Regions from separate parts of the Rossellomorea sp. KS-H15a genome, predicted to be linked through region 2. Evidence: riboswitches for the same ligand, from Rfam matches in the RefSeq annotation. Region 2 holds a riboswitch; each other region holds the start of a gene.
The links. A riboswitch is a leader RNA that binds a small molecule or an ion and turns the genes downstream of it on or off. The one in region 2 is predicted to bind cyclic di-GMP.

Region 1: it holds a riboswitch for cyclic di-GMP, as region 2 does, so the genes downstream of both, M1J35_RS01515 (hypothetical protein) here and M1J35_RS03780 (EAL domain-containing protein) in region 2, are expected to answer to the same signal.
Region 3: it holds a riboswitch for cyclic di-GMP, as region 2 does, so the genes downstream of both, M1J35_RS22755 (methyl-accepting chemotaxis protein) here and M1J35_RS03780 (EAL domain-containing protein) in region 2, are expected to answer to the same signal.
Region 4: it holds a riboswitch for cyclic di-GMP, as region 2 does, so the genes downstream of both, M1J35_RS00115 (hypothetical protein) here and M1J35_RS03780 (EAL domain-containing protein) in region 2, are expected to answer to the same signal.

Annotation. Positions count from the first base shown of each region.
Region 1 covers NZ_CP096886.1:332,332-340,615, reverse strand. The annotation lists gene M1J35_RS01535 (hypothetical protein) at 1-1,146, opposite strand, end outside; gene M1J35_RS01530 (alkaline phosphatase) at 1,576-3,180, opposite strand; gene M1J35_RS01525 (hypothetical protein) at 3,596-3,838, shown strand; gene M1J35_RS01520 (efflux RND transporter periplasmic adaptor subunit) at 3,881-5,116, opposite strand; gene M1J35_RS01515 (hypothetical protein) at 5,140-5,805, opposite strand; cyclic di-GMP riboswitch class I at 6,068-6,143, opposite strand; gene M1J35_RS01510 (hypothetical protein) at 6,342-6,503, shown strand; gene M1J35_RS01505 (helix-turn-helix domain-containing protein) at 6,660-7,073, opposite strand; gene M1J35_RS01500 (hypothetical protein) at 7,270-7,458, shown strand; gene M1J35_RS01495 (transposase) at 7,606-8,178, shown strand; gene M1J35_RS01490 (hypothetical protein) at 8,280-8,284, shown strand, end outside.
Region 2 covers NZ_CP096886.1:747,863-756,146, reverse strand. The annotation lists gene M1J35_RS03805 (Na+/H+ antiporter NhaC family protein) at 1-971, shown strand, start outside; gene M1J35_RS03800 ((S)-benzoin forming benzil reductase) at 1,079-1,834, opposite strand; gene M1J35_RS03795 (divergent polysaccharide deacetylase family protein) at 1,946-2,704, opposite strand; gene M1J35_RS03790 (helix-hairpin-helix domain-containing protein) at 2,867-3,328, opposite strand; gene M1J35_RS03785 (ABC transporter permease subunit) at 3,343-5,322, opposite strand; gene M1J35_RS03780 (EAL domain-containing protein) at 5,453-6,163, opposite strand; cyclic di-GMP riboswitch class II at 6,236-6,316, opposite strand; gene M1J35_RS03775 (DNA-3-methyladenine glycosylase) at 6,421-7,005, opposite strand; gene M1J35_RS03770 (DUF4097 domain-containing protein) at 7,233-8,096, shown strand; gene M1J35_RS03765 (YqcI/YcgG family protein) at 8,133-8,284, opposite strand, start outside.
Region 3 covers NZ_CP096886.1:1,617,880-1,626,163, reverse strand. The annotation lists gene M1J35_RS08360 (alanine/glycine:cation symporter family protein) at 1-112, shown strand, start outside; gene M1J35_RS08355 (GNAT family N-acetyltransferase) at 139-669, opposite strand; gene M1J35_RS08350 (PLL family lectin) at 772-1,842, opposite strand; gene hflX (GTPase HflX) at 1,953-3,212, opposite strand; gene M1J35_RS22755 (methyl-accepting chemotaxis protein) at 3,801-4,721, opposite strand; cyclic di-GMP riboswitch class II at 4,817-4,902, opposite strand; gene M1J35_RS08330 (SDR family oxidoreductase) at 5,061-5,885, opposite strand; gene M1J35_RS22690 (hypothetical protein) at 6,033-6,167, opposite strand; gene M1J35_RS08325 (TetR/AcrR family transcriptional regulator) at 6,413-6,988, shown strand; gene M1J35_RS08320 (bifunctional cytochrome P450/NADPH--P450 reductase) at 7,070-8,284, shown strand, end outside.
Region 4 covers NZ_CP096886.1:21,551-29,834, reverse strand. The annotation lists gene M1J35_RS00140 (YitT family protein) at 1-818, shown strand, start outside; gene cccB (cytochrome c551) at 901-1,215, shown strand; gene ftsE (cell division ATP-binding protein FtsE) at 1,786-2,472, shown strand; gene ftsX (permease-like cell division protein FtsX) at 2,462-3,346, shown strand; gene M1J35_RS00120 (murein hydrolase activator EnvC family protein) at 3,386-4,744, shown strand; cyclic di-GMP riboswitch class I at 4,916-5,004, shown strand; gene M1J35_RS00115 (hypothetical protein) at 5,122-5,367, shown strand; gene M1J35_RS00110 (class I SAM-dependent methyltransferase) at 5,578-6,156, shown strand; gene M1J35_RS00105 (hypothetical protein) at 6,172-6,783, shown strand; gene M1J35_RS00100 (redoxin domain-containing protein) at 6,776-7,357, shown strand; gene M1J35_RS00095 (DUF302 domain-containing protein) at 7,441-7,821, shown strand; gene M1J35_RS00090 (trans-sulfuration enzyme family protein) at 7,947-8,284, shown strand, end outside.

The DNA of each region.
Region 1 (8,284 bases), 420 kb from region 2:
GAGATGATCCGGCATCCTCGAGAGGATATTCCGTACCAGGAAGAAACCGACTTCGTACCGCTTCCCGACGAAAAATTTACGGAGCCAGAACTCACTGTAAGCGACAAGTTCTGTTCCAAGTTCATCGACGATTTCACTTGCTTTATTCAAATCCTCAAGAAGGAGATATTGGTGGATAAGGGCGACGTTGTAGAAGGTCGGATCCTGCTTGTCTTGTTCCTCCAAGCGCGTCACTTCTTCGCGGCGCCACGATTTCTGCTTGAACAAGTAGTACCATAAGAAGCGGTACACTTCAGCTTTCATCATCGTGCTGTTCTCCGTTGAATCACTCATTTCGATCGTCTGCTTTTTCAAAAAAGCAATATACGGATCGAAGCTGAACGGCATGGCATGGATCGACAGCTTCTCCACGGCGTCTTCCATTTCGCCAAGGAGGAAGTCATACATGCTGTACTGCTCACGGCTCAGCTCGACATTCCGTTTTTGTAGAAAAAGGTCGATTTCAATTGAGAGGTAAAAAGTCGCAAACAGCTGATAAAGAGGCTTCCATTCCCGTTCGAACGGAGCTTCCTTCATAAATCGCTTCGTGATATTCTGCACGAGGACGTCCATCAAATAGGGCTGTCTTTCAAGTAACTCCAGATCTTCCTTTTTCAGAAGGGAGTCAAAGAAATGCCACCATTCCAGAGGGGTGTTCCCGCGTGTTTTCCGTTCGTTCAATAGATCGCTCGCCTTCTTTAAGGCACCGTGCTTTTTCATTAAATCATCCAGTGATTGTGCCTCCGGAGTGGCAGGCTGTGACTGACTCCGCCAATTCTGGATCCACTCACTGACCCGTCCCACTTTGTTATAGAGCATAAAAAAGGTCGCCATTTGATGCCGGCACCAACTACCTTTAGGACATGAGCACTTGCTTAAAAGGGGGAACAACAAGTTCAGCTCCAAAGTTACAGGCGTCACATCCTGCACCTCCGCCGACACTTCATCATCCCGGACCTTCACGTTCGAAACCAGATTTTGACGGAACAAAAGAAGGCCCTTCGACACGACATTCTTGCTCTCGTCCTGATTCGGGTCCAGTTCACCCTGTATCGACTGACTCATGGGAAGCAACTTATCCTTCAACTCCTGAATACGAATCGACATCAACAAACCTCTCCAATCTATAAAATCGCATTCTTTTATTATAACGCAAAAGGAGGGGGAAAAGGAACATGGGGTGGGGGAAGTGGTAGGAAGGGGGTGTGGGGTTTGTCGAATTGTGTGGGTGGGAGGTGGTTTGGCGGTTGGCTTCGCAACGGGAGGGGGTGATCGATAATAAATGTTGTTAGGTCGATAATATATTTAGAAAGTCTATAATAAATGGGGGGAAGTCGATAATATATCCAGCTAGGTCGATAATATAATTGACGACTGTAAAAAAATTCCCCTGTGAGGTGCCAGGCACCGGCCGCTGAAAAGGGTTTTGAAAATAAAACCCTGGATTTGATAATAAAACGTCAAGATTGAAAATAAATCCCCTGTTATTGAAAATAAACCCACCGATCCCCTATCAAAACCGTCCCAATCCCCACACTACTCCTCTACATGCACATAAAATGTCTCCCCATCATACACATTCACGCTCTTCAACCCCACTTTTTCATCATTTCTCCAATAAAAATCCTTGTTTTCCGGAAAACGGAGCACCTCGTCACCACGCTCCGCCACCATCACAGGGTTTTTAGAGGTCCGTCCCTCAACCGAGACCTCATACCCCCGATCCCGATAGTATGTCATCCCATCCACATACCAGGTGGCAAACGGACCGGTTCCCAATGAAAATCCCATATAAGCAGAAATCACCCGTGGGATGTCGGTGTTTTCGATCAGTCCGACCGGCTTACCTGGACCATATGAGTATAAAAAGACGTCTTCACCAGTGTGGCCGTGGGTGGTGAAGCCAAGATTTGCCCGCTCCGCCATCAGTTTCACCATCTCATTTTCAAGATCGTCTACGCTCTTTGCGGCTTCCATCGTGTCAAACTCCTTCTTGCTCAATTCACCCAGCCCATAGCTTGAAAGAACCTCTTTTAAATTCGAACGATTCTTCTTCATCTGGGAGGTCGCTCCCTTGACGGTAAGCCTGGCTTTCTTCAAAGGTTTGATGAATCGATCGGCTGGCAGACTTTTATAATCACCGTTCGTCCCGTGATTCCCAAGTGTCAGTCCGCTGTTTCCGTGATCGGTCACGGCCACAACCATGGTGTTCCCATCCTTCCGGGCAAAATCAAGGGCTTCACTGACTGCATCGTCAAAGCTCAATACTTCACTGATCATGCCGACAGGATCGTTCTTGTGAGCGGCCCAGTCCACCTTGCTGCCTTCGACCATGAGGAAGAATCCCTTTTTACTTTGAGAAAGCCTTTCAATGGCTGCACGGGTCATCTCTGCAAGGGAAGGCTCATCGGGATTCAGATGAGGACGGTCCAGTTCATAAGAGATATCCTCATCAGCAAACACCCCCCATAGCTTTGGTGAGATCGCACCCCTTAGAAGTCCGTCCCTCTTCCGAACCAACTCATAGCCTGAAGAATGGATCAATTTAAAGAGGTTTTCTCCGTCTTCACGGCTGACCTGCTTTGTTTTCAGCATGCCGTCATCGTCTTTGGTGGGCTTCTTGGTTTGCGGCTTTAGCCATGCTCCGCCTCCGCCCAGAACGACATCCAGTCCTTGGTACACCTGCTGTTCACCGATATCACCGAATTCATCCCGGTTCAAGACATGGGACGTGAACGCAGCGGGGGTGGCGTGCTGGATGGGGGAGGTGGAGACGATACCGGTCTTGTAGCCGGACAGCTTGGCGCCTTCGAGGACGGTCAGAACGGGCCGTCTTTCGGGATTCATTCCTATATAATCGGCTTTCGTCTTCACCCCTGTCGCCATGGCGGAACCTGCTGCAGCGGAATCGGTGATGGCGGACTGGGCGGAATAGGTCCGGACACCGCCTCTGAGAATGGTATCGAGCTTGAGGTCCGTCCCTCGATACCAGCGGGACAGGGTGAGGATGTCGGAGTTGGTGCCGTCCATGATCATGAGGATGACGTTTTTGTGGGGTGGGGTGGCGGCGGTTGTAGAGGGGGCGGGTATGGTGAGGGTTAGGAGTGATAGGAGGATGGTTAGCTGTTTGATTGTTTTCATGGTGGATTCGGGCTCCTTTTCATTTAATGTGGGTATAGTATTTGTTGGTGGGGGAGGAGTATGTATAGGAAAGGGGGTTTTCGCGATCTTTTTATCTGTTGTACAATGAAAATAAAAAGGTTTGTGGAAAGACGTGTTTAAAAAGAATAGTATCTTAATTTTTACACTGATGGTGGTTGTGACCATTTTGGTAGTTTCGCACACTTCCTTTGAGGCAGTAACATTACTAGGGGTAGTGTTTGTAATCTTTATGTTTCCTGGCATTAGGGGGATAATTTCCAAAGATAACTTCCGTAAAGTCAAAGCAGCCATATATACCTCCATCTGTTTTACCATTGGGTTATTCATTTTTTACTTTGTCGTGTCTCTTTTTAGAGGGAATGCTTATATGGTTGAGGGTGATTATCTCCTATCTATGGTAGTGGTGTTTTTACTTAGTCTGCTCGGAAACTTTGTGTATGGTTTGCCTGCTTCGTTGGTGGCGGAGGGCATTTCCATGAAGGTTTTGAGGAATCGCAGGTGGGTGTCGGGACTTATACATATTGGATTTGGAGCGTTGACCTACTTTATTTATCCTGGAATCTCATTGCCTGCAGTATGCTGTTCGGTCATATTCTTTCTTTGGGATGAAAGAATGAAAATGGATGATGGAAGTTGAAAAAAACCAAGAATGCAGAGGCATTCTTGGTTTTTTGTCATTTTATTTCCGTTCCAAAATCCCCAACAATAAATTCTCGAGGATCGTTGGACGATCGAATTTCTTCAAATCCCTGAGTTTCACTTTATCCCAATCAAGGGCTGTGATGAATGCAGCATCTTTTTGAAGGGCCGGGATCTCGTCAGGATAGACGATATAGTATTCCCCTGCTTTTACTCCGGATTTGATTTGCTGCTGTCCGCCCACTGTAAGTCCGGTTTCGACTTTTCGTTTTTCGACGGTTCCTTTTGGTGTTAAAATCCAAATGTATTTGTATTCCCCATCTTTTTCAACAGCCGTCATTGGGACCACAAATGCGCCCTTTACTTCATCCGTGATGATGGATAGGAAGACATGGTGTCCTGGAAGCAGTTCGTTTTTTGTGTCCTGCAGTTTGATTTCTACAGGGTACAGACTGTCGGTTTGGATGTGAGGATCGTTCTTTGGCAAGGTTGCTACCCGGGTAACGATTCCTTTTTGGGTCTTTTTCTCAACATCCGATTGAACGGTTGCGCTCATGTTTTCATCGACTTTGACGATTTCTTTTTCCGTCAGTTCGGTTGTGACGACGGTGGACTGCGATGCGATCGTGATCAATGGATTGTCGATCGCATGGGAAAGGTCCTTAATGGTTCCGTCCACGCTGCTTTGGACGGTCAGGGTCGTTTCGTATGATTCGATATCCTTGATTTGGCGCTCAAGATTGTCGATTTGGCTTTCAAGGCGATCGATTTCCAATTCTTTTGCGGCAATCTCTTTTTTCAGATCATATTCCGATTGAAGGGCACTGGCGTCGATCGGTATTTCTTTATCATCCGTTGAGCCTGATGGAAGGGATGATTCCAGTCGCTTCAGGTCGGAAATATTATCTTCGATGCTGTCGATCTCGTCTTCGAGCTGATCAGCTTCTGATTCCAGTACGCTCTTTTGCTGAGATTGATCGGTTACTTCGTATTCATAGAGGGGAGTTCCCGATTTGATCTGATCCCCTTCCTTGACGAGGAATTTTTTGAAGGAACCGAATTCATCGTTAAAATAGATGTAGTTTTCTTCTTCGGAAGCGACGACTCCTGCTTTCGGCATTTCTTTGGCGAGAGACCCTTTGTTGACGGGTTCCCATTCGGCGACGCGGACCTCCCGGTCGACTTTACTGTCCGCTTTTTCAATGAGATAGGTATTGGCACCTATAAAAAGGAGCGACACAGTGAGGGTGGTGTATATTATGGTTCGTTTATGCATGATTGTTCACAGCCTTTAAATAGTTAGATTAGAGTGGATAAATCCAGGAATGCCAGAAATGCAGTAGCAGCCCAGAATAGTAGATTTGTTAATAAAATCACGAGCCAGATGAGCCAGTTTTTTTGCTGGGTGAGTCTCTTGACTCCTTTATATTGAATATAGAAAACCCATATCTTAAAGAGGGAGAAACAGCCCAGGAAATAGATGACCCATGGTTTAGCGGTTATGTATTGAGCGATGACTCCGAGTGATAGAGGCGATGAGAACCAATCAAGTGAAAGGAAAATGGATAAAGGAATGTACGTTAGTCTTTCAATTAATAAAATGATAAGAACTAGGCTTTGCGTGATGACGAGCTTGCGATATTCCCCTTCGTCTGAAATCGTCCAGAAAATCAGGGCTGGTACAAACAGGATCACCGCCGCATATAATATTCCAGAAATGATTCTACCTAATAAAAATAAGAACTTTTCCATCTCGAATGTGAAAGGTGAAAGTTTCGTCAGTTCCTTTGATAGAGGATCCATTCCGATTCCAAAGGAAGATATGAGGCCAAAGACAAGGGCAGACAATAGGAAAACAAGGAATATCTTTTGTTTATATCCTCTTAATACTTCCGTTTCTTTCAATTGATAAAAGAAGTAGGATGGTTGTCTTAATCCCCGGATGAGTTTAACTTCTTTATGCATATATGGTTGCCTCCAACTAGTTTAGATTACTTCTCTTATTCTATCGAAAAACCCCGAAACTTTCCATAAATTGTAGAATGAAAGTTTATAAAATTAAAAAAGCGCCTCAGGACGCTTTTACATGTTGTACGTTAAAAATGTTGTGCCCGCTATAAGCGCGACAGTAAAAACAAATAAACCTATGTACATCCACATTTTTCGAGCTTTCTTTTTCACTACTATTTCTTCGGGTGTCAAAAACGACAAAATAATCCCTCCTTGGTTTGGTAGCTGGCTGGCATGTAATAGCCCCTTTAGCTTTGCGTCATCACCTTTCGATGATTTTGCCACTTTTCAAGACCATACCACTATTATATCGACAAGAGGGTAGAGTAGTTGAATAGGTATATAGTCATTTTTTAAGATAATTCTCAATAAATTTTATCTTCCATTTAGTGGTTTTTTCTGGTAATATAGCATAAAATTGATGTTTGAAAAACCGTCTAATAGTGTAATAAAGTGATATAAACTGTTTAATGATGTAGGAGGTTGTCATTTTGAAAGGAAATGTGAACGGCGATCAGCATATTCTGAACGTGATCCAAAAAGCGTTCGACAAAGGTCAACAAGGAAACATGGACACCAACACAATGATTCACTGGCTCAAACAAGAACTCCAATCAGGATACACCATAGATGCAAACCAAAAAGCGCTCTAGACCCCCAACCCGGGAATCTAGGCGCTTTTTTTGGTGGAGGGACCTGTCTCAACATATAGAGGGACGGACCTCGCTTTTATGAGGAGATGGGAGCGGAAATCCCGGTATAACAGGGTTTAAGTTGCGGATAGTGAGGTCCGTCCCTCCCACAGGATTCTACCAGCCCTTCATCGTCTGATAAAAGTGGTTGACGTGTGCGATGAATTTTTCTTTGCGCTTGTCTGTGAAGTAGGAGAGGGATGACAGGGTTCGCTTGAATTTGGGATGCTCCCCGAGGGTTTTCAGGATTTCTTTTGTTTCTTCGTCTTCAAAGGTTTCTCTCAGAATCATGGGATCGTGACTCTGTCCAAGGCTGTCGCTTTCCTCGCCATACATGATCCGGTTCATTTCATGGGTCGGGATTTTATAGACTTCCTTAAAGGTAAGCAGCATCTTGTAAGGGATGTCCCTTGCACCAGTTTCATAGTTTGATAGTGCGCCCTGACTGATATTCAGGCGAAGGGCGGCTTCTCTCTGGGTAAGCTCCAATACATCATTGCCGTAATGCTGTAATTCTACATGTAGCTCCATTGTTTTCACCGACTATCCCTTTTTTCTTCAAGATAAAGCTTTTATGTAGAGGTATTAGGAAATTACACGTTTTGAAATCGTTATTTTGATTACGATTCGAGATAATTTGGAAAAGGTATACAAAATTACAGTAAAACGTATTAAAATGTAAATATAATTGTAATTTTGTCGAATTGGGGGAAAAGGTGGAGATGGAATGGGGGAACAACCAAGAGGGAGAGTGGCCAATCTTTCAACGAGGGGCGAAAAGAGAGTCATCACATGGATCCAGATGAAACCGGAGTCGAATCTGATATTCAGTACGAAACATCTTGGAAAACAGCGAGTCATCTACTACACACATAACAGCATCACCAACCTTGACGGCCACAGAAGAGAGAGATAGAAGGAGGGACGGACCTCTCTACCCATTTCGTTCACAGAGTTTCGTGAATGAATGGAGGTCCGTCCCTCAATAAAAAAGAGGATTTTACGTATTTGTGTCGAATAGGTTTAGTGTAAGAATATGAGATTTAAGAGAAGGAGTGATGATATGGTTCGAACGCCTCGGAATTGGAGTCCGGGAACGACTTATCATGTGACGGCGAGGGGGAACCGTAAGCAGGATCTGTTTCATGATGATGAAGACCGCAGGAAGTATATAACGTATTTGCAGGAAACGAAAGAAAAGTACCCATTCACCACCCACGCCTACTGTTTGATGTCCAACCACATCCATCTGCTGCTTGAAACCCACGAAGTTCCACTTGAGAGATTCATCCGTATCCTCCATACCCGCTACGCCGTTTATTTCAACAAGAAATATGATTATGTCGGTCATGTGTTCCAAGGGCGGTATGGATCGACCAAGATTGATACGCCATCGTATTTCATTAAAGCGAGCAGGTATATCCACCACAATCCTGTTGAAGCGAAACTCACCATCCACCCCGAGACATACCCCTGGAGCAGTTATCCTTTTTACATCCATTCCATTGATAACCCCTTGCTTTCCAAGGAACGCACGCTCAATTATTTTCCCGCACCACAAATAAGTCGATATAAGGAATATGTAGAGAAAGAAGTACAACACGAAGAACCATATGAAAACCCAATTAAAAAATGAAAAAAGTAAAATATTTTTGGAAAAATATAGAGGGTTTTGAATATTGGTGTCGAAATTCATAAACAGTAGGACAAAATTCCTATTCTGAGGAGGAGGAAAGTATGAG
Region 2 (8,284 bases):
TCATCGCCGCTTTCATTTCCCTATCAATGGGGACATCAATGGGGACGATTGCAGCACTTGCCCCGATTGGAGTGGGCATCAGCTCAGGAACCGACATTTCTATGCCCCTTGCTATGGCCACCGTCATTGGGGGAGCGATGTTCGGGGATAATTTATCGTTCATCTCGGATACAACGATTGCAGCCGTACGCACACAGAAAACCGAAATGAAGGACAAGTTCAAAGTGAACTTCTTCATTGTCTTACCCGCAGCTATCATCACGATGGTCATCCTTTTTGTCCTTACGATGGGAACTCCATCCTCCGTTGACGCAGGAAGCTTCGACTGGGTTAAAATCATCCCTTACCTCGGAGTCATCATTGGGGCCCTTGCAGGATTGAACGTATTTGTCGTTTTAATCGGCGGGATTGTGTTGGCAGGGGTTATCGGATTTACGGATGGAAGCTTTACCCCATCGAGTTACTTTGGTAGTGTAGCCGACGGGATGACGGGCATGGCAGAGATTGTGATCCTTTCCATCCTGATCGGCGGAGTCGTCGAACTGATTCGTCATAATGGAGGGATTCAAGCGATCCTTTACCATGCCACACGTAAGATTAAATCTCCTCAGGGAGCACAACTTGCAACAGCAGGCTTGGTCAGTTCGACGAATCTTTGCACAGCCAATAACACAATTTCCATTATCATCGCAGGACCACTGGCCAAAACGCTTAGCGATCAGTATGGCGTAGATTCCCGTAAGTCAGCCAGTATCCTCGATATTTTCTCTTGTGCCGTTCAAGGGTTGATCCCATACGGTGCACAGGCACTGTTAGTGGCGGAAGTAGCCGGCATATCACCTATCAGCATCATCCCTTATGCCTTCTACCCTGTCCTGATTGCCGTTTGCGGACTGATTGCGATTCAATTCGCCCTTCCGAAGTTCACACGGAGAACCGCTGCTGGTGGAGATCCGGTCCGTTCTTCTTAATACGTTGGAAAAGAGACAAATCCGTATGGGTTTGTCTCTTTTTTGTGTCTGGGTTATTCAAGCACCCTTAAAAAAGCAGACCCCGATTTCCGGAGTCTGCTCCCTTCTTATAACAAATCATTCACATGATACAGTTTACCACTTTCAATATCGGTTTTGGTTATGAGAGCCACCAGTGCATCCGCTACCGTGTCCGTGCTGCGCAGCATCCCCTCTTCTTTGTAGCGCTGGAACGACTCAACCTCGGCAAACGCTTCTTTGGAGGACGAGCGGATTTCCCCCTGCATATCCGTATCCATCACTCCCGGACTGAAAGCGATGACCTGATGACGGCTATGTGTGTTGGAGAGCTCAAGGCTGACCGTTTCAGTCAGCATATTGACTCCCGCCTTAGTCGCACAATACGTACTCCAGCCATAAACGGGACGACTTCCCGCTCCTGAACTGATGTTGACCATGATCATCTTCGATTCAGAGCCTTTTGCTGCCTTGAGCAATTCATTGGTGGCGATCATAGGTGAAAGTAGATTGACGTGGACACTCGTTTCCATTGCTTCATTTTCCACTTCACCCGACGTATTGATCGGTGTCACCACGCCTGCATTTTGAACGACATATATCTTCTTGGCTCCAGATCCAAATACCTTTGCCCCTACTTCGCGGAACACCGCTTCTGTTTGTCCCGATTGAGATAGATCACAGGGAAAGAATTCATACGACACTTCTTTTTCCCGTGCAAGCTTTTGTAAGCTGTCATTATCCGAACGGGATATATTGAGAATACCGATGCCTTTTTCAATAAAGAGCCTGGCGACGGACTCCCCTAATCCCCTTGTTGCTCCTGTCACGATTGCATAATCCATTTCGAATCATCTCCTTCTTACATACTGATTATAAAGGAGAGTTTCCTTTCCTCAAAAAATTAAGCATCAAGTTAACCGAATTTTTACTAATATTTGTGAAAAAGCACACCATCAAGGCATGCTCTCATCAATCAAATGATATTCCGGTATGAGGTCGGATAGTGGTACGATCGACGCTTTTTTCTCATAAAGGGGAAGAAATTCTTTTAACATGGTGGCAACCTTCATGCCTGTAACCCCCACATGCCCGATCGCGATGGTTGCATCATCACGATCCAATGCCTTTGAAAGGAGTCTCGCCTGCTTCCCGATGTGTTGAATGGTGTAGATATCATCAAAGAATAATTCGTTTTCTAGGTATGGGACGCCCATTTCCTTTGCAAGCTTCGGAATGACACTCTTTCCTGTTGTTTTACTATCCAGATAAAATAACCCCCTTTCCTTGCATATGCCGAGGACAATCCTCATGACCCGCTCATCAGCGGTGGCCTTCGAGCCCATATGATGATTGACTCCTACTGCATAAGGAACCTCTTCCAGGGCTTGCTCCACTCTCTTCCTGATTTCTTCATCGGATAGGGAGGTCGTGATGGCCCCCGGTCCGAGCCAGCTCGCTTTCCCTGACATCGGTTCCATGGGTAGGTGGACGATGACCTCATGTCCATTTTTATGGGCTTTTTCCGCATCTGCCTTGGTCGTTGGGAGAAAAGGCATGACCGCAATCGTCAACGTGACGGGAAGGCTCAGAATTTCCTCCGTCCCTTTCATGTCGTTTCCTAAATCATCGATCACAATCGCAAGTTCATTCTGATGTGCCGGAAGAGGAAGGATGTTTCTTGCTGAAACGGACATCTGTATGGAAAAAGTCATAAGTAAACAGATAACAAGGGTTCTCATATGGCATCACTCCTTTTTCTTTAGGATGTCCATTTTAAGGAGGATATACGAATGGAGGTCCCCTCAAAAATCAGCAAAAAAGAAAGCCGGGAAGCGTAAATACGCTTCCTGGCTTGGAATTCAGGAGGAACGGACCTATTGATCCCAGGCTTTGGTGGGACGGTCTTTAGGGTAGCCGTGGGTTTGGCGATATGTTTTTCTTTGTGTTGTGAAGTCCCACCAGTTCTTGCTGCTTTCAGGGTGATTGGCGTGGTGGACGACACATCTGAGTGAGTCTTCCACGCATGGGTCCATCCAAACACCGTACTTCTTCTCTAAGTCGATGATAAGATCTTCCCCCTTCTCTCCCTTGATTTCTTCAAAGGTATAAAATCCAAGATCCTCTACAACATTGTGGGCCATATTGGGTCCAATAGAAGGGATCTGTTGAAATATAGACATGCCGACTAAGTAACGGGATCTTTCCATCGTGATGTTCAGTTTCTCACGGAGAAGTTCAGGAGAACATTCATTCAGATCCCCAAGTCGTATCTTTGCTTTACGGAGGGCTGACCTCTCCTGATCAGTCAATGGAAGTTTAGGGCTTTTTCTGCTCACCTTTCGTCTCCTCCTTATCCTTTAAAGGTTTGCTGGCGGACAAGTTGGAAGTCTTCCACCGCCGGACGGTTCGTTTTCTTTTTAACAGTTTTGCGTTTCGTCTTGATTGGTTTATCGTTCACCAGCACCCCGACTTTCGTCTGCTGGATTTCCTTCACGCCCTGAACAATCAGCTGCATGGCGATGATCGCGATCATGAAGGCAACGAGTGGTGCAATGACAATCCAGTACTTGCCTGTCATAAGGGAATTCTTCGTGGAACTGATCAGTCCCGACCATTCAAATGTTCCTGACTTTGGGGGATCCGGAACCAGTCCGCCTGTTATGATCGTCCCTCCCAGGAATAGATGAAATAATCCGAGATGCACAAGGATAAGAAGCGTCTGGATGAATTGCTGTCCCCATATAATAAACAGCCTTGGAGCCAGGTGAGGGAAGAGATGCGTCCAAAGCAGGTGCTTGTTGCTTCCACCAAGGAGCTTCGCAGACAGGACAAAATCCTGCTTCCCTATTAATTTCAGTTCATTCCCGATTAACACAGTGGTCAACGGCAGCACAAGGATCGTTAAGACAACGGCTTCGAACACCAATCTTTCAAAGATCGAGTGATCCCACCCCAACACAGGCAACCCCCAAAGGACCGGTCTTAATAAGAGATAAGCGATAAGACTTAAAGGAAGAAAGTGAATCGAATCCACCATGCGGTCAAGCCAGTTCTTCCTGCTTTCTTTCAAGTGGAAATGATAGGCGATACCAAGATAGAATCCCCCGACCACCCGCAGGGAAGCAACAATTAAAGCAAACAACAGGGTATACTTCGCCCCCACAATAAGCTGATCGAGAATACTGTAACCGAAGAAATCCGATCCCAGAATCATGTCCCCAAATGGTTTATGAGGAGGGGCACTGATGATCCGTCCCTCATCATTTTTCATAAATTGAATTTGTTTGATGGGCTCTTCTTTCAATGTTGAATAAAGGAAGCTGACCGCGATCAAACCAAATATCACCGTGAACCCGGTGGCGAATTTGCCATTATGCATATGCTGCCACCACAGCCTGCGTATGGTCGATAGAAAGCCCCATATCTTCCATTCAGTCCATTTCGTTTTATCCCGTTTATATTTCGCGTGATCCTCACTGCTCTCATGATTGATCCACAGGTAAACACCTTGGTACACGATGAAAAAAGGGGTGTAGATCATAATCAATGAGATCGCAATGACCATCGGCCTGAAATCCTGTATGATATAATAGGTGATTCCTCTCATGTTAAAAATGGTTTCAATGATGAATAAACTCGATAGCATCCCCCAAATGATCAGCTTTCCATGATAGAAAAGACTTGGTGAGATATTTTTCAAAACATGTGAAAAGAGGATCCGCCCTTTCGACATCCCCTTACTCTGGGCAAATTCAATGTGAGGCTTCAATAACTCTTCTTCCATAATGAAAATGAGGATCCGGAAAAAAGAGATCATCGGGATGATCGACAGCGTAATCATCGGGGCAAGAAAGATCTTCTCCTCCCCGAACTCGGTAAAATTCATCAGTTCCACACCGAAATATTTAAATACATAGACAATCATCAACTGGAGCATGAACGCAAACATTAAATCAGGCACCGTCTCCAAGAGATTCAATGCTTTCTTAAGAACCGATGTGATCGGTCGGGGTAAAAAGACGGTGAAAACGGTAAGAATAAAGGCAATACCAAGCCCTATGCCCAATGCTCCCCCAATAATCTGCAGTGAATACAGGTATGGTCCCCAAAGCATATCGAGGAAATTGACGGTAATCCCTTTATATGAATAACTCCAATTGGCCCCATCCATGAAAACAAAGATGAACTTGATGAACTCCTCCAAGTAGCCAACAACATTATACAGCCCTCTTTCCTTGAACACTTCCGGGGCAATACTCACGGCCAGGATCCCAATTAGACCGAGAATATAATAAAAGATGAACCTGATTGGAAACTTGAGATATTTCATATATTGAATCCCCTTTTATTCTCTTTTTCCTCAGTTTAATAGAAATGTTAAAATTTTTCAATTTTATTTCAAATCTGACAATTCGGTAACAAAAAGAGTGACCCCGCTATGTCAGAGTCACTCTCACCTTCTAAGCCAATAACCGGCTCGGCTTTCCTAAATAAAAGCCCTGTCCAATCGTTATCCCGATTTCCCTTGCCACCTGCATATCCTGTTTTGTTTCGATCCCCTCTAACACAATCAACGTATCACTTCCGTAGAATTGGCTGAAAAAAGAGAGGAACCGCTGTTTCTTTTCATCCTGTGCCAAATTCATGGCGAAATAGCGGTCAAGCTTGATGATTTCCGGTTCATATTCAATGGATTTCTTGATGGAAGACGTCCCCTGCCCGAAATCATCAATCGCATACCAGACACCATATTGCTTCAGTTCCTTCAAAGACTCTTTCAACAACGGATTCTGCCAAAGCTCTTCCGCACTGGACTCATTAATTTCAAGCACAAGACGGCCCTTCATGTCAGAATGGCGGTCCATAAGATCGGAAAAATAGGTGTGAAAGCTCGGGTGCAAAATCGTGGTGATATAAATATTGAGAAACAGTTTACAGTCCCCGATCCCGTTTTCCGAAAAACTTTCAAGTGCCTTTGAAATGGACAACGTATCCAGTTTGTACAAGATATTGGCCTTCATGGCCGATTGAAATACACTTTCGGGATTTTCATTATACTTATTTCGCAAAAGACCCTCATAAGCATAGAGGGTTCGATGTTCACCCATATCATATAATGGCTGAAAATCATGGTAGATAAAGTCGTCTTGGAAAATAGTAAAGATGTTCATAGGACCCCTATACTCTCTCTTTAGTTTTTGGTCTTACCCACAAAAAAACCACACAAAAACGCATTATCCGCGTTCGCATGTGGTCGGTTGCGCTACTGGCTCCCCTAAATGTAAGCGCCCATCTATCATTTAGGTTCAAAGCCCCCAGTCGAATGGTCAGCTTATAAAGATATTTGTCTTATAAGAAAAATATACCACATAACTAGTACTTATGGGGTGTATTTTCCATAAATTATTTGAAAATTCATAAAGAAAGACTATCTTGAAACAAATGGATTGCCACTAACCCAGAATCTCCATGGATAATCCCTGGCTTCCCCTGTGTTATCAATCCCAATTCGTTTCCCGGCGGAAATGTTTTCAGGTTGATACCCTTCTGTAATCATGAGCGGCGGTTGTAAATAACTCCCCCCATAATCCTCCATGGTAATGCCCAGAGCCTTCGTCAACTTTCCCGGCCCATTGGTCCAATTCTTCTTCACATGACCGGGGCGCCTCGCTTCCATAAGCTCCTGTCCATGAAGAGGCTCTACGGCTCTGATGAGGATCGCTTCAGGCTTCTCCCTTTCTCCGCTCACTACGTTTACGAGGCAGTGAGTATGCATGACGTATGTATAAATGCGGCCAGCTTCATGGAACATCACTTCCGTCCGCTTTGTGCGCCTGTTTCCGTAACTGTGGGCGGCCCTGTCGATCGGCCCCATATAGGCTTCTGTTTCTACAATATAACCTGAAGCGATCCCTTCTTCGGTTTCTTTCACTAACACGCACCCCAACAGAGCTTTGGCAAGCTCCAGCGTCGGCTGCTCGTAAAAGGTTGGGGGCATAGGTGTTCCTTCCATGATTTCACTTCCTTATCTGCATTGTCTAATCTATTTGTACCCTACCTTTGCCTATTTAAATCAAGCATCCACGATTGTAGTAGATTCCACGCCTCGATATTTCAATTCCGGCAACCCTACGCCTCTGGTCCCATTCAAAAATAATCCTATGGCTCATTGTCGTAGTCTCTCCACTGCATTAAAATAAATGTATCAATTGGAAAATCAAACCAAAGCGAGGGATTGAAATGAAAAACGCATTTGCCGTCATGATTGCACTGCTTGCATTGGGGACGCTCTATGTCATCCTAAATGACAATACATCACTGTTTGCAAAAGAAAGTCAGTCAGGAGAACGGATTGAAGTCACGAATAATATCAAACATATCGACCTGGACTTGGAAAACAGCGACACAGAAGTCATACCAACTGACAAGAATGAAGTACAGGTCGATATAGAGGGAAAAGGGACAATGACATTGGCGGTGAACGGAGAAACGATTGACGTAGCGGTCAAGCATAAATGGTATCAATGGATTGGATTCAACCGCAAATCAAACGTTACGGTCTATGTTCCGAAAGAATATAGTAACAGCATGGAAATCGATATTGGCGCCGGCAATTTTGTGATGGCTGGAGAATCTGATTCAAAGAAATGGAAGCTCGATGAACTGTCCATTGACATGGGATCTGGGAATATGCAGCTTAAAAACATCGAGACAAATGTGTTCGAACATGATGGCTCTTCAGGGGACCTGGTCGCAAGCGGTCTCACTACAAAGGATGGAAGAGTGGATATCAGTTCGGGGGATGTAGAATTATCAAACTTTGAAGGTCCCCTTGAAGGCGACTTATCCTCAGGGGAATTAACGGTCACCATGGACTCCTTAAAGGGAGACATGACATTCGATGTCAGCTCAGGGGGAGTGGAGCTTGATCTACCGGAGAAAGCAAGCTTTAAACTGAAGGGGCAGGCGAGCAGCGGGGATATTTCCTGCAATCTTCCTCTAAAAAATCAAAAGGTAGAAGACGGGGATATTTCAGGGGTCTCAGGCTCCGGGAAAAATACCATTGATGTTTCAGTGTCCAGTGGAAATGTAGATATCTACTAAAGAAGAGTGCCGGGAACACCCCGGCACTCTTTTACATTATTTATGATGGAATGGACATCTCCCTTCAATCGGTTCCACATCGTCCCCAATAAAATACTGCTTCCACTCACGGTGTTCGGGATCCCCATAATGACTGATATTAGGATGCTTCGGTAAGCCGTCCCATTTTTCGACCCGCTCTCTTACTT
Region 3 (8,284 bases), 870 kb from region 2:
GAACCTGATTGCCTTACTATTACTCTATAAAGTCATCGTTTCGGAGACAAATCATTATTTCAACGAATACATGCCGATGATGGAAGCTCAGCCTAAAAGAAAAGCCAGTTAAACTAAAAACCCGTTGTGATAACGTCATCACAACGGTTTTTTCATTAGTGGAACTTCATATTTACAATGGCGGCCATGGATATTGATGACTTCCTTTAACGGATACCGTTTTTGGTAATAGCGGTTCAGCCCCTCATTGTCTGCGATGCAATCGAAGCGGATGCTTTTTTTACCGGACGCTCTCATAGCATTTTCAGCCCAATCCAAAAGGCTTGTCCCAACCCCTTTTCCCGCAAAATTTCTGTGAACCGCCAATCTATGTAAGTATGCAACATCTTCCCCTGCTGCCTTTCCCCAAATATCCATATCCCACTCATTCGGTGCCGATTCAAGTGTCAGGGTGCCAATCGCCTTTCCATCCTGTTCTACGATATAGGTGGAGTCATTTTCAATGGAAGCCATGACTTCTTCTTTGTTTCCTTCAAGATCAGTCAGGTAATAATCCCACTGCGTCGTTCCTTTAGAACGTAACCATCCTGCTGCATTCACCAATAACTCCAACACTTCTTCAAAATCTTCCTTTTTCGCTAGTCTGATATCTAGAATCTCTTCTACCATGGTAAACCGCTCCCTTCCTTGTTTTACCAAATCATAACATAGTCTTAATTTCCAGGCATAAAAAAAACCATCCCTCTTCACACATAGGGATGGTTCCATTCATCAGGCATACCACTTATGCCACATATGGTCATTTCTTCCTCTGGCAAAGGCGTCCACCCGGTTTGGTCCCCAGGAAACGACTCCCGGTGATGAACGTACGCCTCCACGCGGTGCACCAAGATCCTCCCAGTTGCTCCAACGGGAACCGTTCCACCATTTGTGCCACATAGTGTTGTTGTCTCCACGGACGAAGGTGTCGATTCGATTGGTTGCCCATGAAGAGGCTGCCGGAGCCCCTTCGAATCCACGAGGAGGCGATCCGAGATCTTCCCAATTACTCCATCTTGAACCGTTCCACCACTTATGCCACATCCGGTCATTGTTTCCACGTATAAAGCAATCGATCCGATTTGGTCCCCAGGATACGGCACCCGGTGAATCCCTCAGGCCGCCCCTTGGTGCGCCAAGGTTCTCCCATTGACTCCAGTTCCGTCCGTCCCACCATTTATGCCAAAGATTATTGTCGTATCCTTGGACGAACACATCCAGCCGATTGGCTGACCAGGATGACACTGCCGGATCTCCCTTGAAGCCACGTGGAGGCCCTCCAAGGTCTTCCCATTCACTCCAGCTTCTGCCGTCCCACCATTTGTGAAAAAGGATATCTCGGTTCCCTCTGACAAAGGTATCGATCCGATTCGGCCCCCATGATACAGCAGCAGGCGAACTCTTCAGCCCTCTTCTCGGGGCTCCGAGGTCTTCCCAATTACTCCATCGCGAACCGTCCCACCATTTATGATACATTCTGTCGTTTTCACTTCTGACAAACGTATCCAGCCGGTTGGCCTGCCAGGATGCAACGGCAGGTGAACCCTTCATCCCACGCGGCGGTGCACCAAGATCCTCCCATTCCCTCCAATTGGCCCGGGAGTCAAATGGATCCGTGGTGTAGACAGGCTCTTGGATATATCCCTGATAAGGGTGATTCTGCGGATAGTAATCATACTGTGGAATGTATTGCGGATAAGTATGTGGTAAGAACATATCTTCATAATCGTTTCTCACTTCTGCTCCAAACGGGTAACACTCATACGCTGTTGGATAAACCGGATAGCGTCGTTGAAAAAACATACTGCATCCCTCCTAAAGCTTACTGTATGCAGAAGCCCAGATATTGGAGTATGTCCATCTCCCCTCAAAAAAAGAACCCTCACACCACAGGTGGTGAAGGTTCATATCACTCAGATGATATATTCTTTAAATCTCTCAGCATCACTCGTCTTGCATTCCAGGGTCAGCTTCGTTCCATTTTCTTCATATTCCGTTTCTAACACAGTGGCATTCTCATTAAAATACGATATCAATTGCCCCTTATCAAACGGAATCAACATCTGACACCGTTTATAGTCTTTAAAAATATAGCTTTTTACGACTTGAAGGAGCTCGTCGATCCCGATTCGATTTTTCGCGGAAAAATAGATGCGGTCCTTCTCTACTCTCGGCACTTCCTCATCAACCAATTCAGCCTTGTTGAATGCATAAATGATTGGAATGTCGCCGGTCCCAAGTTCATCAAGGGTTTGATCCGTCACCTTCATCAATTTCTCGTAATGAGGATCTGAATAATCCACCACATGAACAATGAGATCCGCTTCGACCACCTCTTCAAGGGTGGAACGGAATGCCTTGACCAGCTGATGGGGGAGTTTGTTTACGAACCCTACCGTATCTGTCAGAAGAAATTCCTTTTTGTCCGGTAAGGTGATGTTTCTGACCGATGTTTCCAGGGTCGCAAATAACATATCCTTCTCGAATACCTGCTTGTTCTCATTCGGATGGAAGGTTTCGACAAATGCATTCATGGTCGTCGATTTACCCGCATTCGTGTACCCGACCAGGGAAACGACGGGGATTTCACTCTTTTTACGCTGTTTCCGCTGCGTGGTTCTCAGGTCGACCAGTGAATCCAGTTCTTTATTCAAGGCCGTTATTTTTTCTTCGATCCGGCGGCGGTCAAGCTCTAGCTTCGTTTCACCGGCTCCACGGTTGGCAAGTCCCGACCCGCCACCTTGACGGCCCAGTGATTCCCTGCGTCCAACCAGACGGGGAAGCATGTATTGCAGCTGTGCCACCTCGACTTGCAACTGAGCTTCACGGGTTTTCGCCCGTTCTGCAAAGATATCGAGAATCAGCATCGTTCTGTCCATCACCCGGACATCAAGCTTTTCTTCGAGGACCCGGATCTGAGAAGGCGCAAGTTCATCGTTTGTAATCAGAACATCCGCTTCCCACTCTTCTATGAGCGGCAGCAGTTCGTCAATCTTCCCTTTTCCGATATAATGCACATGATTCGGCCGGGGCAGGTTCTGAGTCAGTTCCCCCACGACATCGATTTGCCTGGCATCGGCCAATCCTTTCAACTCTAACATCGAATACTCAAAGTCATTGTTTTTATCCTTCGTATTAACGCCTATGGCGATCGCTTTTAATCTTTCTTCCATTACATAGTCACTTCCTGTTTGTTTATTTTGGTCATATGGTGCAGAAAAAAACACAGGCCTCCGCCTGTGCTTTTTGTAAATGGATTTGAATATACCAATGGCGCAAGAAGAAGACCGCATTTTCCCCCTGCATGTTTTTCAATAAAAAAACACACTATAGCGCCTCTCGGTACGTATTCAATTCTATTTTTAAGAGAGTGCCATGCGCACTCCCTTCACCTTCATTTCACGTTAAATGAAGAATTCCTTTAAAAATAGTCAGACCAATCCCATTTACCCTGCACACAGGCAGAGCCTTTGAACATATTCAATTAAGCGTTCAAATTGCGGATACGTAGTCTGATCAAAATCAAAAGGAAAACCTCCATTTCTCATAAGTTACCCCCATTCTACCACACCCCGTGATGGATGGGAAGATATGGTTTGAGGGACGGACCTCCAAAACCATTAATTATGGATCCTCCAATGGATATTTTGAGGTCCGTCCCTCACCACGTTACCCGACTAAAGAAAAGAACCCCCAATCCTTCACCTTTTCCGATGAATTCACAACCGGATCGGGGGAAATTGGAGGTCCGTCCCTCAAGCTTACAGGATATCTTTGAAGTCCCGCGCCTGTAGGTCGAGGCGTCGGGCTGCACGGCCGATTTCTTTGAAGGCCAGGACGGCGTGTTCGTTGAGGCCCTGGTTGTTTGAAATGCCTGATTGTGACCGGATTGTTCCTTCATTGATTTTTTTGATTTCGCCTGTGATTCCTTCCACATGGGCGTTCACTTCCTGAATGGAATCCTGGACCCTTGTGGCAAGCTTTCTCACTTCACCTGCTACCACATTGAATCCTCTTCCATGTTCTCCGGCACGTGCCGCTTCAATGGCGGCATTCAGTGCAAGAAGATTGGTTTGAGTCGCAATCTCCCTGATCGTCTTGACAATATTCCCGATCGAATGTGCCTGCAGAGTAAGAGACTCCAAGGTTTTCATATTTTCATTTGAGTCCTCGACCAGTTTCCCGGTGGCAATAGCCGCTTCTTCACTTCTTGTTATCCCCTGCTCAGCTTTTTCACTTAGCTCTTCAGACATCTTCTGTAATTCAGAGGCAACCTTTCCAATCGTTGTTTCCCGTTCTGTAATATCCGTCGCGATCTTTACAACACCTTCAAGTTTTCCTTCTTCACTATATACCGGTGTATATGTAGCCTCCAACCAAAGAAGTTTCCCGGTCTTCGTGACCCGCTGAATTTTCTCCTGAAAGCTTTTCCCATTCCTTAAATCCCGCCACAACTTCTTATAATCCAGACTGCCGGCAAACTCCGTTGTACAAAATGTCTGATGGTGCATCCCAATCATTTCTTCTATATCATATTCCATCGTCCTTGCAAAATTCCCATTCACCCAGAGCACATTTCCGTTCCCATCGAATTCTATCATAGCAAGCGATTCTTCAATGGCTGCAAGTATAGCAGACTCCTTAAATACTTGAGTACTATTTCTTGATTTGGTTTTCAGCACTTCGCAACACTTCCTCTTTCTCAAAAAAATTAGTAGAGACAAAACAAATATGTACCAAAGAGATAGTAGTCGTTTTATGGAGGCTCTCCGCTTGGCAATGTGCTGGCCGGTTGCGCCACTCGCTCCTATTCACAAACAGCGCCCATTTCACCAGTGAATGATCTTCGCTTCCAACTCATATATTTGTAAGACTATCCTACTAGTTAGACCTCCATTTAACAACTATTATCCTCTGAATTTTATAAATTCTCTTCCGTTATTCAAACAAAAAAAGACCCCCACCCCACATACAACCTTTGATGCAAAGGCTGCCGTAAGATTGGAGGTCCGTCCCTCATATTATTCTGTACCCTTTCTCCACTCTTCTTCCTCGATCAACATTTTACCCGGCCAAGTGTAAGCCATGATGCCTCCGTCTGCTGTGATGTCTTCACCTGTCACGTAGGAGCTGTCGTCCGATGCGAGGAACAGGGCCACCGTCGCCATTTCTTCCGGTCTTCCCAAACGGCCCATCGGTGTGATCCACTTATTGGCCTCCCTGAATTCCTCACCCATCTTTTCCTGTTTGCTCCCGACGAGATCGTCAATCAGTGGGGTCTCGATTGTTCCGGGTGAGAGGGAATTCACTCGGATGCCATGTCTCGCATAATCAATGGCCATGGCTTTCGTAAAGTTGATGATTCCACCCTTTGCCGCATTGTAGCCAGACCGGTCCAGATCTGCCGCATGGCCGGACATGGACGCCGTATTGATAATGGATCCGCCATTTTCAAGCATAAGTGGGATTAGATACTTGCTGCATAAAAAAGTCCCTCGCAAATCGACTGCGATGATCCGATCAAATAGTTCCACAGGATATTCATGCACCTTACCACCCTGTTCATCGACCCCGGCGTTGTTAAAGAGGACATCGATCACACCAAATTTCTCCTTTATCTTTTCAGCAAGCGACGTGACACTTTCCTCACTGGAAACATCGAGATGGAATGCTTCTGCCTTTCCACCATCGCTTCTGATCCCATCGACTGTCTTATTCATTTCCTTTTCATTAATATCTGCACAAACCACCGTCGCACCTTCACGGGCGAACACTTTGGCAGTCGCTGCCCCGATCCCAGTGGCAGCTCCTGTAATCACCGCGACCTTATCTTCTAGCCTTCTCATAAAGTAATACCTCCTTGAAATATCTCATGGATAGTATTTTCCCCTTATGTGAAATAGTAAACATAGAGAGGGACGGACCTCCACAGGGCCTGTTTCATCTTCGAATGAAAGGCATTTGGAGGTCCGTCCCTATTAAAAGAACTTAGATTAACATCCCAAAGTACTGCAAACGGCGTTTTTCAACACAGATACCAGATTGCTGTTTGGAGCCAAGATCGATACCAACAACCAAGCAACAAGTAATAATACGGCAATCAGAAAGGTGACAAGTCCTAAAGACATCTAAAATCCCCCCTTTCTTTTTATAACTCTAGTAAGTGAGCTCTCTTACAAGGTTATTCTATGAAAAAATGATAGAGTTGGACCGGCAATTATAATAGAAAAGAAAAAAAGGGCCATACCCCCGTCTTAACAAAACCTTCACAAATAATGGGTATTTCGTGTGATTGAGAACACTTTCACATGGGTATACACTATACTGGAATGAACATTCATTCCGCATTACCGTTATGAAAGGCTGAATTGGTATGTCAATGGCATTAAATAAGCGGGACAGCATTGTAGCGAGTTCACTGGCTCTATTTGCAGAACGGGGTTATGACGCCACGACGATTCCCATGATTGCCTCGTCCGCAGGCGTGGGAGCAGGAACGATCTATCGCTATTTTGAAAATAAAGAAGTCCTTGGGAATACGATTTTTCAAGAATATGTGAAAATTTTTACTGAAACAGTGGAAAATGATTTCCCGTATGAGAAGTCGATACGGAATCAATTTCATCATATTTTCCAATCGATGATTCAATTTACAAAAGAACAGAGCCAGGCGCTCTACTTCATCAGGACACACAGCAGCGCCCACTTCCTCAACGAGGAAAGTCACACATGCTTCGAAGAACTGTTGAATCTATTTAAATGCTTCTTCGATTCTGGAAAAGAGAAGAAGATCATCAAGAATCTGCCTTCCACGGCTTTGATCGCCATCCTTTATGGTGCCTTTCTCGAACTTCAGCGACTTGTCCGGATCGGAGAATTGGAGCCTGATACCTCTATGCTTACTGATGTAGAGGAAAGTATGTGGGACGCTGTACGATTACATATGTGAGAAGCGATTCGTTTCTCATATCTCAAGCGGAATGAACGTTCATTCCGCAACAACCAAACTTTAATACGAGGTGAAGGAACCATGACACAACAATCTCAATACCCACAACCGAAAACGTATGGACCACTCGGGAATTTGCCCGTAATCGATAAAGAAAAGCCCCTTCAATCATTTATGAAGCTTTCCAGGGAGCTGGGACCCATCTATCAGTTCCAGTTTCCCGGCAGAATGAGCACCTTTGTTTCCAGTGCGTCCCTTGCAAAAGAAATATGCGACGAAACCCGTTTTGATAAAAAAGTCGGACCGGCCCTGCAAAAAGTGAGAGCCTTCGGTGGAGACGGACTTTTCACCAGTGAAACGACAGAGATGAATTGGAAGAAGGCGCATAATATCCTGCTGCCAAGTTTCAGCCAGCAGGCCATGAAAGGATACCACTCAAAGATGGTGGATCTCGCCACCCAGCTCATCCAAAAATGGGCACGTCTTAACCCTGCAGATGAAATCGACGTCCCCGAGGATATGACCCGTCTGACCCTGGATACCATCGGCCTCTGTGGTTTCAATTACCGTTTTAACAGCTTCTACCGGGAAACCTCCCATCCCTTTGTCGATAGTATGGTCCGGGCTCTGGATGAAGCGATGAACCAATCACAGCGCCTCGGTCTTCAAGATAAACTGATGATCAAATCGAAGAAACAATTCAGGGAAGACATCGAGTACATGTTCTCACTTGTCGACGAATTGATTGCCGACCGCAAGGCAACCGGGGATCAAGGGGAAGAAGATCTTCTCTCCTATATGTTGAAAGGAACAGATCCCGAAACAGGCGAGGCGCTCAGTGACGAGAACATCCGCTTTCAAATCATTACCTTCTTGATTGCAGGTCATGAAACCACAAGTGGACTCCTCTCCTTCGCCCTTTACTACCTGATGAACAACCGGGAAAAATTGAAAAAGGCTCAGGAGGAAGTCGATCGTGTGGTGGGAGATTCCATTCCTGACTATAAGCAAGTGAAACAGTTGAAGTATGTCCGCATGGTCTTGAATGAAACGCTGAGACTGTGGCCGACCGCCCCTGCATTTTCTGTATATGCCAAAGACGACACAACTCTTGGCGGCCAATATGATGTCAAAAAAGATGATGTGTTCACACTCGTAATCCCTGAATTACATCGGGATTCATCCGTATGGGGAGATGACGTGGAAGCCTTCATTCCTGAACGATTCGAGGACCCGTCTTCCATTCCCTATCACGCATACAAACCGTTCGGTAATGGACAGCGTGCCTGCATCGGA
Region 4 (8,284 bases), 730 kb from region 2:
TGTTAGAGTATTTGTTTGTAGTGTTCGGTTCAACGATTGTAGCCATAGCGTTTAATGTATTCTTACTACCGAATGAGGTCGCTTCAGGAGGAGTAAGTGGGATATCTACGATTTTGAATGGATTGTTTGACTGGAAGCCCGCATACGTTCAGTGGGCATTCAATATACCATTATTCATAGCAGGACTGATCTTCCTGGGTCTTCAATTCGGAGTCAAGACAGCCATTGGTACGGTGTTTTTACCACTAGTCGTATTCTTGACCGAAGACTGGAAACCATGGACGGAGGATCCCCTGCTTGGAGCCCTTTTCGGAGGTATCGGGGTAGGACTTGGGTTAGGGATCGTATTTCGTGGAAGGGCTTCTACGGGAGGGACGGACCTTGCCGCCCAGATCGTCAATAAGTTCACAGGTCTGTCCTTGGGAACCTGTGTTGCCCTAATAGACGGGATGATCGTCCTTTCTGCAGCCATCGTCTACGATATCGAACGTGGATTATATGCTTTGATCGGTTTATATGTAACAAGTAAAACCATCGATCTCGTCCAGGTAGGAATAAGCAGATCGAAAATGGCGCTGATCATTACCAATCGCCAGGAAGAAGTTCGTGAAGGAATTCTGAATAAAATCGACCGTGGAGTGACAAAACTATCAGCATACGGGGGTTATACGGATGACGAGCGCCCGATCCTCATGTGTGTCGTGGACCAGACAGAATTCACAAAACTGAAACAACTGGTCAAAACCATTGACCCTTCAGCATTCGTCGTAACTATGGACGCTTCAGAAGTATTGGGGGAAGGTTTCAAACGGGTTTAAACCTGGTATAATTATGTAAGAGAGGGACGGACCTGACAACTGATCCGTGACTCTGAAATATGTTTTCCTTAGGGGGATAAAAATGAAGAAAAAGCTGCTAGGTGTTCTTTTTGGCGCTTCATTGGTACTTGCAGCCTGCGGTGGTAACGACGGCGACAGTACAGAAACAAGCTCCGGCGGAATGGATCCTGAAAAAATCGTAAATAATAAGTGCTCCAGCTGTCATGGTGGGAACCTTGAAGGCGGAATGGGGCCGGCCCTTAAAAATATCGGGGCAGAACTAAGCAAAGATCAAATCCTTGAAACCATTAAGAATGGTAAAGGACAAATGCCTCCTGGACTCATCAAAGGTGATGAAGCAGAAGCGGTTGCAGAATGGTTATCGAATAAGAAGTAAAATCGGGAGAAGAATCCAATGGGTTCTTCTTTTATTTTTGCCGAGATTTGCTTAAAGTTACCCAATCGAGGCGGTTGTTTTATAGACAAGCCTTCCTCTAAATAGATATCCACAGTTTTTTCCCAATTCTTCTTTAAGTCTTTGTTACAGAACCTTTTCTCATGAAATCACGCAAATGTTATTCTCTCTAATAGCTAGAATTATAACCTAGTAACTTAATCTGATTACCATCATCTTAGCGTTTATCATGATGGTATCCTTTTATGTAAGTATGTAGTATTAGGACCAGTTAATAGGTATAAATAACTATAAAATGGTCTGAACATAGGTAAAATCGACAATAAAACAGGTAATAAATTCACATTTTTTCAGGTTCTGAAATGTAAATGTAATAATTTTTTTCCTTAACTTACTATAAAGAGATGTTATAATAATTTTCGGAAGCGTAATTCGAGGTTTTTCACCATTTTTTGTCTAACGGTGATAAAGACGACTTTGGTTACGTGCCGTGTACATATGTCGATAACAGCCAAGAGGGTAACTACATAATACAAATTAGGTGATTTGAAAATGATAGAAATGAAAGACGTCTACAAGCAGTACAGCAACGGTGTCATGGCTGCTAATGGCTTTAACGTCCACATTAAGCAAGGTGAGTTTGTGTATGTGGTTGGGCCTAGTGGTGCCGGGAAGTCTACTTTTATTAAAATGATGTACCGCGAAGAACGTCCTTCCAAAGGAGATATCGTTGTAAATGGTATCAATCTCGCAAAACTGAAAAATAGTAGAGTTCCATACTTAAGAAGAAACGTGGGGGTTGTATTCCAGGATTTCAAGCTGCTACCATCGCTGACAATCTATGAAAACATTGCCTTCGCACTTGAAGTGATAGAAGAACATCCAAAGCAGATTAAGAAAAGAGTCATGGAAGTACTGGACCTGGTAGGGTTAAAGCATAAAGCAAGAATGCTGCCGAATGAGCTTTCCGGTGGGGAACAACAACGTGTATCGATTGCTCGATCCATCGTGAATACCCCGAAGTTGGTAATCGCCGACGAACCTACAGGAAACCTTGATCCCGAAACATCATGGGATATCATGAACATATTTGAAGAAATCAGCAACCGTGGAACCACGGTGATCATGGCTACGCATAACCGGGAAATCGTGAATACAATCAAGCATCGGGTAATCGCCATTGAAAATGGCCGGATTGTCCGGGACGAACAGCGAGGTGATTACGGTTATGAAAGCTAGAACGTATGGCCGCCACCTTAGAGAAAGCTTCAAAAGCATTGGTCGTAACGGCTGGATGACATTTGCATCAGTGAGTGCCGTTACCGTGACACTACTACTTGTTGGTGTGTTCATCGTCTTAATGCTAAACATGAATAAGGTAGCAACCGATATTGAGAAAGACGTTGAAGTACGGGTCTTACTCGAAATTGGGACTGAAAAATCCCAAACCGAACAAATAGAAAAGAAGATACAAAACATAAGTGGTGTGGAATCGGTTGAGTATTCTTCCAAAGAAGAAGAACTTCAAAACCTCGTCAAGGATCTGGGAGACGATTTCAGATTGTTTGAACAAGATAACCCATTATATGATGTGTTTATCGTAAAAGCAGACAATCCAAGGGACACCGGGAAAATCGCAGGTCAAATCAGCAAATTTGATGGTGTCAATGAAGCCCTTTACGGGGAAGCGAAGATTGAAAAACTATTCAATGTACTGGAAATGAGTCGGAATGTTGGACTTGTATTGATCATCGGTCTGTTGTTCACGGCAATGTTCCTCATTTCAAATACAATCAAAATTACCATTGTCGCCCGAAGAAGGGAAATCGAGATAATGAAACTCGTGGGTGCAACCAACTGGTTTGTACGCTGGCCATTCATATTAGAAGGTTTATGGCTTGGAATTTTAGGTTCTATTATCCCGATCGCTCTTGTCTCAACAGGTTACTACTATGCCTATGGATTTATTAAACCAAAACTACAAAACAATTTTATTCAGATATTAGATTTTACCCCCTTTATCTATCAAGTAAACGGATTAATTCTATTAATGGGTTGCCTGATCGGGGCTTGGGGAAGCTTTATGTCTGTGCGTAAATTCTTAAAAGTGTAAAATTTGATAGGTTGATAGAAGCTGAAAGGAGCATGCCGCTTGAACAAGAAGTATTTCATATCATTATCTATTGCAGCAGCATTAACAATCGGAAGTCTACCAACGTTAGCAACCACTGCTAGCGCTAACTCCTCCGTGGAGGACTTGAAGAAACAGCAGGACGACGTTTCATCTAAAAAAGAAGAGATCAATGGCAAGATTAGTGAAAAAAATTCTCAAATCGACCAAACGATCAATAAACAAAAAGACCTTGAATCACAGATTGCCGAAATCAGTACGAAATTAAAAGATACAGAAACAAAGATTGCAGAAAAAACAAAAGAAATTGATGAAACAACAGCAAAGATCAATAAACTTAAAGCGGATATTGAAGAGTTAAAGAAGAAGATTGAAGAGCGAAATGAACTTCTGAAGGAACGTGCTCGTGCCATTCAGGAAAAAGGCGGCTCTGCCAATTATCTAGACGTATTACTAGGAGCGGAAAGCTTCGGAGACTTCATCAACCGTGTCACAGCAGTGAATACCATTGTAAGTGCAGACAAAAAGATCATGGACGAACAGAAACGTGATCAAGAGGAATTAGAGAAGAAGCAAGCGGAAGTGGAAAAGGAGCTTGCTGATCTAGAATCGTCTAAAGCAAACTTGGAATCGTTGAAGAAAGACCTTGATAGTCAAAAGGCTAAAAAAGCTGAATTATTTAAGCAGCTGGAAGCTCAACAGGCTTCATTAAAAGTAGAAAAAGCCGATCTTGAGAAAGAGTCCGATGAACTTTCAAAAATGGAACATCAGCTTGAAGGTGAAATCCAGGCTGAGCAAGCACGTCTGGCAGAATTAGCCCGTCAGCGTGAAATCGAACGTAAGCGCCAGGCAGAAGCGGAAGCGGCGAAGCGTGCAGCAGCACAACAGCAGGCGACAGCAAGCAGCAGCGGCGGGTCTTCATCAGCATCAGTAGCTCCTGAAGAAACAGCTCCAAGTGCCCCTGTAAGTGCAGGAGCATGGACAGCACCAGCACGTGGAACAATCACAACCAACTTTGGTTGGGATGTCTTAAATGGTGAGCGACGTTTCCACTACGGTACAGACATTGCGGCACGTGGAAGTGTTCCAATCTCTGCAGCAGCAGATGGTTATGTCATCAAGAGCCATTACAGCTCAAGCTACGGTAACGTAGTGTACATCACTCACTCTATTAACGGTCAAATGTTTACCACTGTGTATGCCCACATGTCTTCTTCATTAGTGAGCACTGGACAAGCAGTAAATAAAGGTGACAAAATCGGTTACATGGGTAACACAGGTTACTCTTTCGGACAGCATTTACACTTTGAACTATACAGAGGTTCATGGAGTGCGTCACACGCTAATGCTGTTAACCCACGTCAATATATTAACTTTTAAGTTTTAAAAGTCCCTCTTCTATTTTGAAGGGGGACTTTTTTGAGTGAAGGCGGAGGAACTCTTTCTTCCAACTACTTGTAAAGATTGTTAACTGGTAAATCAACAACTTGTTTACGAAAGACTGTTTTCATATCCTTATTTTTCTAGTATAATGGCAATATTCAAGTGATTTTTCGAAAAAGGCAAACTAATTGAAAGATTAGGACGCAAAACCACGGGTCTACCATTTTTATTAAAATAATGATCGCCGGGTTACCGAAAACAATGGAGCAATGAATACTAATTCGAATCTTTTTCTAGTATCATTCAGCCTGCCTTTTTGGTGGGCTTTTTCTCTGGGAATGTTCGTTTTTGTTGGATTTGAATCTGTACGAAGGATGATGATGTTGGAGTTAGCAGATATAAAAAGACAATTAAGAAGTTTCTGCAGAAGAAATCGCACAGCATTGAAGTACACTCATATTGGTGAGTACTCTGCGGAAGAAGTGTGTGAGATGTTTATTGAATGTGTCGGAATCGAAGAGATACAAAAGATTCTACATGACATTGACATTATCAATCAACGCGGTGGAGATACCGTCAAATACTTCATGCTCATCCTCGAAGGATTGAGAGCTGCTTAAGATTTAGATTCCTTCACAGGGTAGCATATTTTCACGTCGTATACGAAAGGATCCTTCAGAGAGGGATCCTTTTTTGCCGGGAAAAGAGCACTATCACCGTCTGTAATCATGACGGTAAGGGATACACTATGAGTAAATCACTTGCCTGAATGATGGAAATTTAAGATACTAATACATAATAGGGTATATATTTCGAACGGAGGAAACGTCATGACCGGACACTTATTCGAACATCACAAAGCTTCAAAGCTCCTTGACCCGGAACGACAAGAGCTCCTACCAGTGGATAATGTATTAAAGTTGCTTCAATTGAGGAAGGAGGATATCGTTGCCGATCTAGGCTGCGGGAATGGCTATCTAACCCTTCCGATTGCCAAAGAGGTGGAGACGAAGGTCCAGGCGGTAGACCTGCAGCAGGAGATGCTTGAGTACCTTAAACATCGTGCTGGGGAAGAAAACATAGATAATATCGTGTATGTAAAGTCGTCTCTTGAATACCTTAGCTTTAACAAAAGTACATTGGATAGGGCCGTTTCTGCCTTCGTCTTACATGAAGTGCCGGACCTGATCAAAGTCTTTCAGGATCTTCACGATATGCTGAAGGACGATGGAATCTGGTTGATTCTTGATTGGGAAGCGGTGGAATCGGAAATGGGACCTCCTTTAGAAGAACGTATACCATCTGAGGAACTTGAACGTCAGCTCAATTCAGCAGGATTCAAGACAACAGTGGGGCATCTGCATCCTTCTGTCTACTATATCGTCGTGAAAAAAAACACTTCTCTATGAAAGGTGTAGAACTGAATGGATGAAAGATGGTACACCATAGGCACCTTTACATTCCCATCTACCTGGGGAGCAATCATCGCCTCGTTCATTTTGACCTTTCTTTTCCTCTACTTCTGGAATCGAAAGGCTAGCGACTGGTATTCAAATGGAGTTTTTTACTTTTTGGTCATCTGGAAGCTGAGTGTCATTCTCGTTGATTTTCAAAATGTCATTGAACATCCCATTACGATCCTTTATTTCAATGGTGGAAGGTGGGGGTATTGGTTAGGCTTGCTGACAGTGCTTTTATTCATTTTCGTTAAAAGGGTGGGTAGGACGTCTCACCTGGTCATTGCCTGGATGAGCACAGTCGTTTTCTTTGAACTTATCTTTCATTTGCTCCAATTTGATATTCTTGCAGGGGTATCTCAATTCATCATCAACGGTGCACTGATCTTATTTTTACTGAAAAAAGAAAATGATAGCGATACTTGGGCCATCCAATTGGTGATCGTTTTCACCCTTATTCAGCTGCTATTCCAATCCATTTATGGAGGCTTTGTGTTTACCACTGTCACCTGGACGTATCTCATTGTGATGGTTTATCTTATCTTTTTCAACGGAAGGTGGAAAACGAACATTGAATAAACGAAATTTTGCTCTGGCGATCGTTGCCCTGCTGATCGGGATCTTCCTGGTGAATTTGTTTCAGGATCAACAGGAAAAAAAGGCAAAAGAAGAGGCTGACCAGTTGGCCAAAGAGTCCATGGATCTGACTGATGCCAAGCAGGGGCTCACCCAAGGGGATCGTGCACCGGACTTTACCTTGACCACTTTAGATGGTGAAGAAGTCAAGCTTTCCGACTATCAGGGAAAGAAAGTGATCCTGAATTTCTGGGCCACCTGGTGCCCGCCATGTAAAGCGGAAATGCCCCATATGGAACAGTATTACGAAAAAAACGCGAAAAAAGAAAGTGTCGAAATCCTTGCTGTCAACTTGACCTCACAGGATGATGGGGAGAAGGCAGTCCAGCAATTTGTCGACGGCTATGAACTCACTTTCCCCATTCTCATGGATGAAAAAGGGGATATCGGAGACGAGTACCGGGCATTCACGATCCCGACCACTTACATGATCGACACAAACGGCCTCATCCAGCACAAAATCGTCGGCCCCATGAACGAAGAAATGATGGGTAAAATGGTCGGAGGCATGGAATAATGGGAGGGACGGACCTTTAAGAAGACGTTTCGTTTTATACGCTATGAGGTATAAGTAACCATGACTCAAAAAGGAGGATCAAAATGTTCCACTACACAAAAGAAGTTTCAATGAATGTGAAGGATGCCGTATCAGCAGTAGAGGCAGCCTTGAAAGAAGAAAGCTTCGGGGTTCTGTGGAATCTTGACCTGGCCGCAAAGCTTCAGGATAAAGGGCTGGATTTTAACGAAGAAGTCGTTGTCCTGGAAGTATGTAATCCCCACGAAGCGAAAAAGGTGCTGGAAGAAAGCATGCTCGTCAGCTATTTCCTGCCTTGTAAAGTGACGGTATACACCGAAAAGGGAACGACTAAGATCGGGATGGCAAAGCCAAGCAAGCTGATTGAAATGGTAGATAACGATGAATTGAAGCGATTGGCGTTGGATATCGAAAATCGCCTGATCGGGTGTTTAGAAAACGTCTGACGATGAGAACCTGTTGCCCTAAAGCGATGGGTTCTTTTTCTTTATCCAGAACCTCATACTCCTCACAATCTTCTGAATATGGTACACTTTTAAAAATACATAGCTTGAGGAAGGATGAATGTGAAATGAAATTCACCACCAAGGTCGTACATAGTCAGCTGAAAGGAACAGAGGAAATCCGTAGTAAGACAACACCGATCTACCAGACGTCAGCTTTTTCTTTTACGTCTCTGGAGGAGCTTGAGGGTTTCTATGAGGGGAAGTCTCCCTATCTTTATTCAAGAACGGGTAATCCCAACACGGATGAGCTTGGGAAGATGGTAGCAGATCTTGAAGGAGCGCCTGCGGGTGTTGCCACGTCTTCCGGCTTGTCGGCAATCCTCGTGGGAATCCTTGCCGTTGTCCAGGCGGGGGATCACATCATCGCAGCGGAGGATTTATACGGAGGTACCTTCCACATGCT